Linked DNA regions of Glaciimonas sp. PCH181. Each later gene encodes a partner of the first gene's protein in a complex. Links are inferred from orthologs where the notes say so. Each region holds a gene or a part of one and is shown on either strand. Other genes may lie near its edges.

Region 1 (5,742 bases):
TCGCACGAAATATACCAACGTGACACAAGTCCAGGCGAACCTTCTTGATACCGGCGAGGGCAAGCGAAGCCAGTGCCAAATGCTGGATTTCTGTATCGGCCTCCAGACCGGCATGGCCATATATCTCCGCACCAATCTGGAACGGCTCACGCGTCGCATGCAAACCGGATGGTTTGGTGCGCAACACGCTTCCCGCATAACAAAGCCGTGTCAGAGACGGACGATTCAGTAAATGCGCATCAATTCGTGCAACCTGCGTCGTCATGTCGGCGCGGATACCCAGCGTGCGGCCTGACAATTGATCGACCAATTTAAACGTCATCGCCTCAGTATCCTGACCGGCTCCGGCCAATAAGGACTCGATGTACTCCAACATTGGCGGCATGACAAGCTCATAACCATACACACGAAAATTGTCGAGAATCAAACGCCGCAGATCTTCTATCTTGCGTGCTTCTGATGGCAACACATCGGCAATGTTTTCGGGAAGAAGCCAATTAGGCATAGAAAAATAAACCAAAAGAAATTTCTGTATCAGCGTTCGCTGATACGAGGAACAACATCATTATTAAACGCTGCAGCCAAGAAAAATGCGCGTAATGCAGATGACACGAATACGGATAATGCGGAATGTATCAGAGATTAGCGTCGCCGCAAAAAAAAAGAAATGGCGTCGGGATAAATGACGCCATTTAATTACTACTCTGAACCCCTGATTTTGGGGTCGAGTGATTGTCGCAATGAACGACCAACCACTCCTTATCAATATTTCAACAACCACCTAAAATGTGTGGCTTACTCTTTATTTGGCAGATCCAGTTCCCGGGTTCTTGAAATACTTAAAGAACTCCGAGTTAGGATCAACCACCATCAAATCGTGACGACTCTTAAAGCTGGCCCGATAAGCCTCTAGGCTACGATAAAACTTGTAGAATTCCGGGCTCTTGCCAAATGCCTGTGCGTAAATTTGCGAAGCCTTGGCATCACCCTCACCGCGCATATTTTCTGCATCACGATAAGCTTCGGCCAAAATCACCGTCCGTTGTTTATCTGCATCAGCACGAATTTTTTCCGATTCAGCAAAACCAGTCGAGCGCAATTCATTTGCAACCCGCGCACGCTCAGATTTCATTCTGTCGTACACAGAAGCATTGATTTGATCGACATAATCAACACGCTTCAGACGCACATCAACTATATCGACACCGATTTGCTTGGCTTCCTCTTCGACTTTTTTACGCAGCGCATCCATCACTTTGCCACGCTCGCCAGAAATAACTTCACGCACTGTGCGCTTGGTAATCTCTTCGTTCAACGCCGCTTTGACAATCTGAGACATACGATCTTGGGCACGTTTCTCATCAACGCCAAAACTAACAAAATAAAGTTTAGGATCGACAATGCGCCATTTCACGTATACATCGATCAGAATATTCTTCTTTTCGGCAGTGATAAAGCGGTCTGTTTCAGGAGGATCGATAGTCAAAATCCGTTTGTCCAAAAACACAACATTTTGGAACGGTGGCGGTAATTTGAAATGCAACCCGGGTTCACTAATGACCTGCTTGACTTCACCAAAGGCAAACAAAATGCCATATTGACGCTGATCAACCACGAATACGGTTGAAAGCAGCAACGCTATAACAATAAATATACCAATTGCGAGGGATATTAAGCGATTCATTATCGTCCCTCCCGATCACGGCTCTCGCGAGACCGCGAATCATTCACCGCCTGAGCGTCGTTATCTTTCGCTGGCACTACCGGAACCGTCGCAGGACTAACTGCAGCTGTACCTGTAGACGATCCAGCACTGCCAATCGCACCGGATGCAGCAGATTGCGCAATAAGCTTGTCTAGTGGTAAATACAGCAAATTATTCCCGCTCTTAGCATCAATCATAACTTTGGTGGTATTTGCAAAAATCTGTTGCATGGTATCCAAATACATCCGGTCGCGAGTCACAGCTGGCGCTTTCTGATATTCGGTCAATACTTGCTTGAACCGCGATGCATCACCCTCAGCATTCGCAGTAACCCGGGCGCTATAAGCCTCTGCCTCTTGAAGCAAGCGAGAAGCCGCACCACGTGCCTTAGGAATCACATCATTAGCGTAAGCCTGTCCTTCATTCTTTTGACGTTCACGATCTTGCCCGGCTTTTACTGCATCGTCAAAAGCTGCCTGAACTTGCTCCGGCGGTTGCACGCCTTGCATTGTCACATTAGTGATTTGCACACCGCTCTGATAATGATCCAGAATTTGTTGCATTAATTGACTTACATCTAAAGCAACTTTTTCCCGTCCTTCATACAGGACAAAATCCATTTGGCTTTTACCAACAATTTCCCGAATGGAAGTTTCGGCGACCTGACGGACGGTTTCTTCCTGATCGCGATTTTTGAAAATCCAGTCAGCAGCACTCTTAAGTTTGTATTGCACAGCGAATTGAATATCGATGATGTTTTCATCTTCAGTCAACATCAGAGCTTCTTTTGGCTGTTTGTTTTTAGCGTTCGAGCGATAACCGACTTCGATTGTGCGAACACCGGAAACATTGACAATTTCGTGGCTTTGAATTGGATACGGCCACCGCCAGTTAAAACCGGCCATCGTCGAATGGCTGTACTTACCGAAGGTCATTACAACCCCGGTTTGACCTTCCTGAACAGTGAAAAAACCGCTCGCCAACCAGAGGAAAGCGACGATCACAGCGATCACACCAGCTCCTACGCCAGCGCTTTTTCCTGTAGGGAAACCCTTTCCTCCATCATTCGCATCACCACCACCGCCACCGCTATTTTTGTTGCCAAAAAAGCGGTTAATGCGTTGATTGAAGTCGCGCCATAACTGGTCGAGATCGGGGGGGGAATTATTCGGCTTTTTGCCGTCGTTTTGTTTGTTGTCATTTTGTGAATTACGGCCCCACTGGGGGTCATTCAACGAAAATTTGACACCAAATTTTTTTAATATAGAACCAAGCATTCGATCGTGATCCGGTATAAATAGGTTGGAATGCTCGTTAGAGGCGTTTAATAGGCGAATCTTGGGTGTTTTCAATGCCGTGCTGATCGACCCTCGCCGCGTTACTTTCCATCACAAACTCCGCAATAGCCTGACGGATTAAACCAAGCCCAGCGCCACTTTGTGCGCTAATAAAAACACGCTGGATTTTATCATACTCATTACGCTCTATTCCCGGCTCCAGCCCAGCGGCGTCAATCTTGTTCCAGACTAGAATCTGAGGAATATGATCTGCACCGATCTCTTTCAACACCAAATTAACTTGCTCAATTTGCTCTAACCGAGCCGGGCTTGCAGCGTCCACCACATGCAATAACAAGTCTGCGTGGATTGTTTCTTCCAGCGTTGCCCTAAACGCGGCGACTAGCTGATGCGGCAACTCACGAATAAAACCAACAGTATCAGAAATGACTACATTCCCAACTTCTTGGAGGTAAATTTTCCGTGAAGTAGTATCAAGGGTTGCAAACAATTGATCTGCCGCGTACACCCCAGCTTTAGATAGAGCATTGAATAACGTCGATTTTCCAGCGTTGGTGTATCCAACCAAAGAAATCGACGGTATGTTGTTGCGGCCACGCGCGCGTCGCTGCGTTGCATGCTGGCGGTGCAGTTTTTCCAACCGCCCGCGCAAAGCTTTGACGCGATCGCCCAACAAACGCCTATCAGTTTCAAGCTGCGTTTCACCAGGTCCACGCAGTCCAATACCACCTTTTTGGCGCTCCAAATGGGTCCAGCCACGTATCAACCGCGTCGCCAAATGCTGAAGTTGCGCTAACTCAACCTGAACTTTCCCCTCGTGACTTTTAGCACGTTGGGCAAAAATATCCAAAATCAAACTAGTACGATCGAGCACGCGTACTTTTAAGACACGTTCAAGATTACGTTGCTGCGCTGGAGACAGAGCATGGTTAAAGATGACGATCTCCAGCTCTTCGTCCAGCACTGCATCCGCAATTTCCTGCGCCTTGCCTGAGCCGACAAATAATGCAGCATCCGGTGCGCCACGCCTTCCCGTCAATGTGACGAGCGGAATCGCACCTGCTGACTTAGCCAGCAAGGAGAGCTCTTCCAGACCTGCGGCAAAGTCGCCTTTGCCGAAGTCCACGCCGACTAATGCGGCTCGCATCGGGGAAGTAGTGTTGCTATCCAATTAGACAGCGGTCGATTACTCTGCGTCTGCTTCAAGATTCAGCGTAACAGCGCGCGCAGGAACGACAGTTGAAATGGCATGTTTATAAACCATTTGGGTCACTGTATTACGCAGCAAAACCACATATTGATCAAAAGATTCAATATGGCCTTGAAGCTTAATACCATTTACCAGATAAATTGATACTGGAACGTGTTCTTTGCGTAAGGCGTTCAGGAACGGGTCTTGTAACAATTGCCCTTTATTACTCATGGCTACTCCACTGTGTTGTTGTGATTAGAAGTCAAGCACGCCCCGCCATATTTGACGGGACTTCGATGAATGACTCGGTGGTGTATAACGAATGTAAACGATTTCTGACAATACTGCCAACGGAAATCTATTTTAACGGACGTGCAAACGGGTTCTTACCTGACTTGAACTCGATACGTAATGGAGTCCCAATCAGTGAAAAAGTTTCACGAAAGTATTTTTCAAGATAACGTCTGTAGTTAGCATCGATTGCTTCCAGCGCGTTACCGTGAATGACAACGATAGGAGGATTCATGCCACCTTGATGCGCATAACGCAGTTTCGGACGAATCGAACCTTTGCGACGAGGCTGCTGATGCTCTACCGCTTCGAGCAATGCTCTAGTCAGTTTTGGTGTAGTCAGATTCGACATCGCAGCACCATACGCGGCGTCAACGGATTTCATCAAAGGCGCAATGCCGGTGGACTTCAATGCAGATATATAGTGAAATTTCGCGAACGAAAGAAAATTAAGCTTACGATCAAGGTCAATTTTAATTTCTTCACGTCGTTCACTGGTCAGGCCATCCCATTTATTGATACCAACCACTAACGCGCGGCCGGTTTCAAGAATAAACCCTGCAATATGGGCATCCTGCTCTGAAATATCCTGTTGCGCATCTAACAACAATAAAACGACATTTGCTTCGGAAATTGACTGTAGAGTTTTCACTACAGAAAATTTCTCAATCGCCTCAAATACTTTACCTCGCCTACGAATACCAGCGGTGTCGATCAAGGTGTAATGCGTACCATCTCGCTCAAATGGAATTTCGATAGAATCGCGTGTTGTTCCCGGCATGTCAAACGCGATTACGCGCTCTTCTCCCAGCAAGGTATTCACCAACGTCGACTTACCGACATTAGGACGACCAACAATCGCAATTTTGATACTTCTCTGATTAGTGACAAGTTCTTCGATCTCGGGCGGACGCTGAGCAAAGGCTAAATCCAGCGATTCTTCGACCAAATCAGCCACGCCATCGCCATGTGCAGCGGAGATAACGTATGGGTCACCAAGGCCTAATTCATAAAACTCTGCAGTAACGGAGGTGTACTTCATTCCCTCTGATTTATTCACAACTAACATTACCGAACGGCCTGACTTGCGCAAAAAATCGGTAATTGTTTTATCGTGTGGCGTCAAACCCTGGCGACCATCGACGATAAAAATCACGACATCGGCTTCCGCCACTGCCTGCTTGGTCTGTTTCGCCATTTCATGCATTATGCCGTCTTTGGCAACAGGCTCAAAACCACCTGTATCGATTACCAAA
Region 2 (7,977 bases), 450 kb from region 1 along the record:
TGCGCCCCAACGCGCTCGGTAATTTCCGCCAGCTTTTGGGTTCGGTCGCGCATCATCCCGCGATGCTGTATTACCTCGATAACTGGCTAAGCAGCGGCGTCAACACGCAAGAAGCCAAAGGTCGCTTCAAAGGCTTAAACGAAAATTATGGCCGTGAACTGCTTGAGCTCCATACGCTCGGCGTGAATGGCGGTTATACCCAAGCGGATGTCATCGCACTGGCGCGCATATTAAGTGGCTGGACCATCAATGTAAAAGACATGAAAAACGGTGGCGGTGGCGGTGGCGAGCAACCAACCTTCATTTTTAATCCACGTCGTCATGATACTGGCGACAAAGTTTTCCTCGGCCAGACGATCAAAGGTCTTGCTGGTCCTGCTGGCGAACAAGAAGGTGAACAAGCACTCGACATCGTCGCCCGGCAACCGGCTACAGCGCGTTTTGTCTCCACAAAATTAGTACAGTATTTTGTCAGCGACAAACCCGATCCGGTGCTGGTCGAAAAAATGGCGCAACGTTTTTTAAGCAGCAATGGCGATATCAAAGCGGTACTGCGTACTTTATTCGATAGTCAGCAATTCTGGTCTCGCGCTAATTATCAAACCCAATTTAAAACGCCATATCAGTTTGTAGTTTCGGCCTTGCGTGCCAGCGCAATCCCGGTCGTGAATGTCAAATCAGTCGATAACGCGTTGAATCAGCTCGGCCAGCCTTTATATGGCTGGCTGACGCCTGAAGGGTATAAATTCTCAGAAGAAGCATGGCTGAATCCAGATGGGCTACTACGCCGGATTAATTTTTCCAGCAGCTTGAGCAATGGTAAATCGCCGATTAGTATGGCCGCCCCGCCCGCAACTTTCGCCGCGTTAGATCCACAGCAGTTGATTAAAACACTGTCGCCGATGCTAAACCCAACCAGTACCGACACCATCGCAAAAGCACCGCCCAATTTGCAAGCCAGCATGATTTTGGGTGGTCCTGATTTTATGAAAAGGTAAGCCATGAAAGCAATATCATGAAGCGCCGCGATTTTATCCGCAATATGCGCAATCTTGGGCTCATTGGAAGCGGTGCGATTCTGATTCCGGTGGGATTGTCTGGCTGTGTGGTCGCCCCGACTACCAAGCCTAACGCAGCCACGCGACCGATGGGCGGAAATGCCGATGCACCGCTCGCTTATGGCACACCGTTAAAACGTGCGCGTCTGGCGGGTGATGGCACGCCGCGCATGATTGTAGTGTTTCTGCGCGGTGCGGTGGATGGTTTAAATGTCGTCGTTCCGCATGGCGATCATCATTATTATCAAGCGCGTCCGACGATTGCCGTGGCACGTCCGGGGGCGAACAATGGGGCGATTGACCTGACCGGTTATTTCGGTCTGCATCCAGCCTTACAGCCGCTGAAAGCCTATTGGGATAATGGTCAGTTGGCTTTTATTCATGCGTCTGGCTCACCGGATATGTCGCGCTCGCATTTCGAGGCGCAAGATTATATGGAAACGGGCACGCCCGGCCAGCACAACACTGCCGATGGGTGGATGAATCGTTTGCTGACGACGATGCCAGCGAGTGAAGCGCCTATGCAGGCGTTGACGCTGGGCGAATCGGTGCCGCGGATTCTGACTGGCAAAGCGGTGGTCGCGAATATGTCTACCGGACGCAATGCGACGCGGCCGACGCAGATTGATCGGCCGGATATTAATGTGGCTTTTAATGCGTTGTATCAGCAGGATCCGACTTTGGGGAAAGCTTTTCGGGATGGCATGGCGGCGCGCAAAGAGATGTTGATGGATCTGACTAGCACGGAGCAACGGGCGGCGAATAATGGCGCGGCGCTGCCAAATGGGTTATCGATTGATACTACTCGGTTGGGGCAATTGATGCGGAGCAATCCGGCGATTCGGTTGGGGTTTGTCGCTGTGGGTGGGTGGGATACGCATGCCAATCAGGGGAATGGTGCGGGCCAGTTAGCTAATCGGTTGCGGCCGCTGGCGGATGGGTTGACGGCGTTGGCACGAGAACTTGGTCCGGCGTTTAACGATACGGTGATTGTTGTGATGTCGGAGTTTGGGAGGACTTTTCGGGAAAATGGTAATGGGGGGACTGACCATGGGCATGGCAATGCTATGTGGCTGCTGGGAGGTAATGTTCGGGGAGGGGCTATTTATGGGCATTGGCCGGGGATAGATGATAAGTCGCTTAATGAAGGTCGTGACCTTGCTGTGACTACGGATTTTCGGACGGTGTTAGCGACGCTGGCCGAGAAACATATGCGGGTTGGGGATGCTGCGTTGCAGAAAGTGTTTCCGCAATTTGCGGGGAGTGGTAATCAAAAGTTGAATTTTTTAATTTAGGATTTTTTGTAGGTTTTTTTACTAGATGCCGGCTGGTTTTGAAATTGGTTTAGGCTGTCGTTATTTAAACCGTATGAGCCTGTCGGATTTTCTCCGTTGAGGCAAGCCGGGCCCGCTCCCGGCTTGCCTCAACGGAGCACAAACCGTTGCAATTACCTACAGAAGTTAAACCTTCCCCAAAAGAAATCCCCCTCCCTTTCCTACATAGAAATCAGGTTTCTTCTGATATCCATTTCCCTCAAAACGTCTAAGCTGCTTTGACCGATCAGCGTTCAACATCTCAAATAAGCGAACTGAACGCACCGACGGCAACAACAACGTCGGTCGGCTGCATCCGCAATGCCAGCATCACTTGCACTCCCCTCATTCCCAAACATAACAATGCGAGGTCTCCCCATGGCAACACGCAAAAAAACCCCATCCGCGATTGATGGTGCAGGATCTGTTTTAAGCACAGTCTCAGGGCCCTCCAATGCAGCGCCCCCAGACAGCATGGGAACTAAAGAAATTGCCCCCACGCAACTGTTAGAAAAAGTAGTCGGCGGCCAGGCCCTCTCCGCCCAAATGCCTCACAACCCCACCAAAGCCAGCGAATACGGCGACACCAGTCCCACCCCCGAACCCGGCGCAACTGGCAAACCCGCCACCGAATTAGCCACAGCCAGCACCGCAACCGAAACCAACGCATCACCCAAAGTAGGCGACGGCCAACCAATCATCGGCGGAAACCCTACCGTCGGCCCACTCGACCGCGTGCGCGTAGACGCCAGCGACCAAACCCTCACCACCAACCAAGGCGTCCAAGTCGCCGACAACCAAAGTTCGCTAAAGGTCGGACTGCGCGGCCCAACCGCAATGGAAGACTTCATCCTGCGCGAAAAAATTTCCCACTTCGATCATGAACGCATTCCCGAACGCGTCGTCCATGCAAGAGGTTCCGCAGCCCACGGCTATTTCGAATCCTACAAAGATTTAAGTGAACTGACCCGCGCCGCGCCGTTCGCCCAAGCTGGCAAACGCACGCCCGTTTTCGTACGCTTTTCCACCGTCGCAGGCGAACGTGGATCAGCCGACACCGTGCGCGACGTACGCGGTTTTGCGGTCAAGTTTTATACTGACGAAGGCAACTGGGATCTGGTCGGGAATAACATGCCGGTCTTTTTCATTCAGGATGCAATGAAATTTCCTGACTTGATTCATGCCGTCAAACCGGAAGCCCATAACGCCATTCCCCAAGCCTCCAGCGCACACGATACCTTTTGGGATTTTGTCTCGTTAACCCCCGAATCAACACATATGCTGATGTGGCTAATGTCCGATCGGGCGATCCCACGTAGTCTGCGGATGATGCAAGGTTTTGGCGTGCATACGTTCCGGCTGGTCAATACCGAGGGCGAGTCGATGTTCTGCAAATTCCACTGGCATCCCGTCGCCGGAACGCACTCTCTAATCTGGGATGAGGCGGTAAAGATCGCAGGCGCCGACTGCGATTTCCATCGGCGCGATTTATGGGAAGCAATTGAGGCTGGCGCATACCCCGAATGGGAACTCGGCCTGCAAGTTTTCAGTGAAGCAGACGCCGACAAATTTGGCTTCGACGTGCTGGACCCGACTAAACTTGTTCCTGAAGAAATGGTAGAAGTCATCCCTGTCGGTAAAATGACGCTGAATCGTAATCCTGATAATTTCTTCGCAGAAACCGAGCAAGTCGCCTTCTGCACAGCCCACGTCATACCCGGTATCGACTTCACTAATGACCCACTGCTGCAAGGTCGCATTCACTCTTATCTCGATACCCAGATCAGCCGTTTAGGCGGTCCAAATTTCCATGAAATCCCGATCAACTCTCCCGTCGCTGGGGTCTACAACAATCAGCGCGATGGCATGCATCGGCAGGCTATTCACCGTGGCCGCGCCAGCTACGAACCAAACTCGCTAGGAGGTGGTTGTCCATTTCAGGCTGGCACACAGGGCTACACCAGTTTCCCACAGCAAATTGCGGCCGATATGGTGCGCGGAAAACCGGAACTATTCGCCGATCATTACTCGCAAGCACGCTTGTTTTGGAACAGCCAAAGCCCTGCCGAGCAAGGCCATATCGCCTCGGCATTTCGCTTTGAGCTGACCCGCGTGCAAACCCCCGCTGTGCGTATTCGAGTGCTATCCATGCTGGTCAATGTCGACCCGTTGCTTGCTGCGGATGTGGCGCAGGGATTGGGGCTGGAAATTCCTCCGGCAATGCCGCTGGCATCTGATTTGCTCATGCCAGAATATGCGCCCTCACCCACGCTTTCAATAATGTTTCGTCCGGGCGAAACCGGCATCCGCACGCGTCGTGTCGCGGTGTTGGTTGCCTCTGGCGTTGATGGCGCAACGGTGCAAGCGATCTACGCTTCATTACTGACCGACGGCGCGGTGCCACGCTTAGTGGGCGCACAGCTCGGCAAGGTCGCCACTAGCGATGGCGGTTCACTCGATGTGGAAATATCGCTGGAAGCCGCACCGTCAGCGCTGTATGACGCGGTAGTCGTGCCGGACTGTTCCGCGACGACAACTGGATGGTTGCGCAACAATCAGGCGCTGGATTTCTTGCGAGATCAATACCGGCATTGCAAGCCAATGCTGATGTTTGAAAGCGGCGCAGCGTTGCTTGAAAAAGCGGGCATTACGATTGCACCAGAACAAGCCGATCCCGGCGTGATTGATACTGAGAATAAAACCTTGGAGCGTGCATTGGCGGCATTCAAATCAGCGCTGGCAGGACATCGCATGCTGATGCGTGAAACCGATCCGCAGCCAATGCCCGAATGATTTTTTGGCCGTACTTTTCGTTCAACTGAGGAGGAGTCAACATGGATACCAAAGTTTCATCGCGATTCAAGGATGCCACTACGCTGCTGATCCACGATCACGACAGCGTTAAGGCAAAATTTAAAGAATTCGAAGCCATGGGAAATCGCGCCCGTATCGGCAAGAAGAAACTGGCGGATGCAATCTGTACCGAATTAACCATCCACACGATGATCGAAGAAGACATTTTCTATCCCGCCGTCAAACGTCAGGCGGAGGACGGTCCTGCGATGATCAAGGAAGCGCTGGCAGAACATGCCGGTGCGAAAGAATTGATTGCGCAACTTAAAGCGATGGCCCCCGATGATGAAAATCTAAACGAGACTGTGATGAAATTATCGGAAGAAATTGCACAGCATGTTAAAGAGGAGGAACAGGAAATGTTTCCTAAAGTCCGCAGTTCGGGCTTGGATTTGATTGCGCTGCGTGACGAAATGGTGGAACGAAAACGTACGCTAAGCACAGAAAACTTATGACAAAGTTAATACAGAGCGCAATTTACAACGAGGTTGGTTATTTTCTATGTTTCTATGAGAAAGTAACCAACCTTGTCCAAATTTACTTTAAGCAAGTTCGTTTGATCTCCTCCCGCAACTAATCGTGTTGCCCAGCTTGCTTTAGACAGCATTCCTACTTCCCCAAATAAAGCTAAATTAACAACAAAAACCCCATCGCAGTTAAAAGTCACTACAAAAATGCAAGATCGATGCAAGCCAATCAAGGGCAAAACGCAGGCTTGTTTTATAATCTAGCGTTAATTCAACGGGAATTAATGCGTAAAGACAGTGTTACACCTGTTTTGTGCTTTTTTTGTTTCCCCGTTATTGCCCGCATTGTTACTCCCATCACCGAGCTTATTACCATGACAGAACAATTTTCTAAGAAGGCCGAAGCGTGGTCAGCCCGCTTTTCGGAACCGGTTTCCGACCTGGTTAAACGTTATACCGCCTCGGTATTTTTCGATAAACGTCTGGCAGAAGTCGATATTCAAGGCTCGCTCGCCCATGCAGAGATGCTGGCGCACCAAAACATTATCAGCGCCGACGATCATGCCGCGATTCAAAAAGGCATGACGCAAATTCAAGAAGAAATCACTGCTGGCAAATTTGAATGGTTGCTGGATCTGGAAGACGTGCATCTGAATATCGAAAAGCGTCTGACCGAGTTGGTCGGTGACGCCGGTAAGCGCTTGCACACCGGCCGCTCACGCAACGATCAGGTTGCCACCGACATCCGCCTGTATTTGCGCGGCGCGATTGATGACATTTGCGGCCTGCTGCGCGACCTGCGCTTAGCGTTGCTGACACTGGCAGAGCAACACGCCGACACCATTTTGCCCGGCTTCACCCACATGCAAGTAGCGCAGCCGATCACTTTCGGTCACCACGTGCTGGCGTATGTCGAAATGTTTGGACGCGACACCGAACGCATGCAGGATTGCCGCAAACGCGTGAACCGCTTGCCGCTGGGCGCTGCCGCTCTGGCTGGCACGACATTCCCGATTGATCGTCAACGCGTCGCCACGACGTTAGGCTTTGATGACGTTTGCCGTAATTCACTGGATGCGGTCTCGGATCGCGATTTCGCCATTGAATTCTGCGCCGCTGCTGCGCTGGTGATGACGCATATCTCGCGCATGTCGGAAGAATTGGTCATCTGGATGAGCCCACGTGTCGGCTTTATCGATATCGCCGACCGCTTCTGCACCGGCTCGTCGATCATGCCGCAAAAGAAAAACCCTGACGTGCCAGAGCTGGCACGCGGCAAAACCGGCCGCGTCAACGGCCATTTGATCGCCCTGCTGACCTTGATGAAAGGCCAGCCATTGGCCTACAACAAAGACAATCAGGAAGACAAAGAACCGTTGTTCGACACCGTCGATACACTGACCGACACGCTGCGCATCTTCGCTGACATGGCAGGCGGCATCACCGTTAAGCCAGAAGCGATGCGCGCTGCTGCGTTGCAGGGCTATGCCACGGCAACCGATCTGGCCGATTATCTGGTAAAAAAAGGCTTGCCGTTCCGTGACGCGCACGAAGCCGTGGCGTTGACCGTGCGTCATTGCGTCGATCAGGGTTACGACTTAAGCGACATGTCATTAGAGCAACTACAAGCGTTTTCCAGTTTGATCGAGGCCGATGTATTTGAGGTGTTGACGCTGGAAGGCTCAGTCGCGGCACGCGATCATATCGGCGGCACCGCGCCGCGACAGGTGCGATTGGCAATTGCCCATTTGCGGGAGCAATTGGGTTAAACATGTGCAATAGCATTTTTTTTAAATAAGGTTGTTGTGCAGGTAAGCGCATGCCATTTGCATTTTTGTGTCTGCCAACAATCCTAATGAAAACCGCCACAGCGCTGGCGGTTTTTAAAACCAATCCCTCAAACCAATCCTTACCGCCCCTTCCCCCGCAAGCCTCTGCATTTTTCAAAACAAATCCATCCTCATAACATTTCGACGATGCGCGGTTGATTGCGCTCGACAATTTCTACGCTATGAATAAAGCCGTTGTTGACTTAAAAACCGTTGACGCACTCCTTATCATTTAAGGATTTCCCCAATTTTCTTTACACCGGATGATCCCTACAATTATTGCTCTATAGCTATAAATTTAAGGAATATCCATTGAAGCCGTCAAGAAATTTTCTGCACGCGCTGTTTTCTCTCTGCATGCTGACGATGGTCGTCACCTCGCCAGCACAAGCCACCCAAATCAGGGAAAGCACCATCACCACAGGAGAAATTAACACCATCACCCTGTTTGACATAC

Evidence for each region. Proteins that work in one complex are often made in the same cells at the same time.
Region 2: the proteins of hfq (region 1) and C7W93_RS10130 are in contact, whole or in part, in a crystal structure (PDB 3VU3), measured with the Escherichia coli proteins. The link is inferred for Glaciimonas sp. PCH181 from one-to-one orthologs.

The regions. Positions count from the first base shown.
Region 1 is NZ_PYFP01000001.1:1,734,127-1,739,868, forward strand. What follows is about bases 2,809-5,704. They hold hfq (RNA chaperone Hfq), read right to left. Parts: upstream 4,427-5,704; coding sequence 4,190-4,426; downstream 2,809-4,189. Other genes in these bases: hflK (FtsH protease activity modulator HflK), read right to left, coding at 2,809-2,982; hflX (GTPase HflX), read right to left, coding at 3,020-4,150; der (ribosome biogenesis GTPase Der), read right to left, coding at 4,554-5,704. Also shown: C7W93_RS08060 (ATP phosphoribosyltransferase regulatory subunit), read right to left, coding at 1-505; protease modulator HflC, read right to left, coding at 803-1,684; more of hflK, read right to left, coding at 1,684-2,808; more of der, read right to left, coding at 5,705-5,742. UniProt on the Escherichia coli protein: RNA chaperone that binds small regulatory RNA (sRNAs) and mRNAs to facilitate mRNA translational regulation in response to envelope stress, environmental stress and changes in metabolite concentrations.
Region 2 is NZ_PYFP01000001.1:2,184,457-2,192,433, forward strand. The notes cover bases 2,441-5,456. They hold C7W93_RS10130 (catalase), read left to right. Parts: upstream 2,441-2,749; coding sequence 2,750-5,164; downstream 5,165-5,456. Other genes in these bases: C7W93_RS10135 (hemerythrin domain-containing protein), read left to right, coding at 5,206-5,456. In the rest of the region: C7W93_RS10120 (DUF1800 domain-containing protein), read left to right, coding at 1-998; C7W93_RS10125 (DUF1501 domain-containing protein), read left to right, coding at 1,016-2,353; more of C7W93_RS10135, read left to right, coding at 5,457-5,679; argH (argininosuccinate lyase), read left to right, coding at 6,066-7,460; C7W93_RS10145 (carboxypeptidase-like regulatory domain-containing protein), read left to right, coding at 7,833-7,977.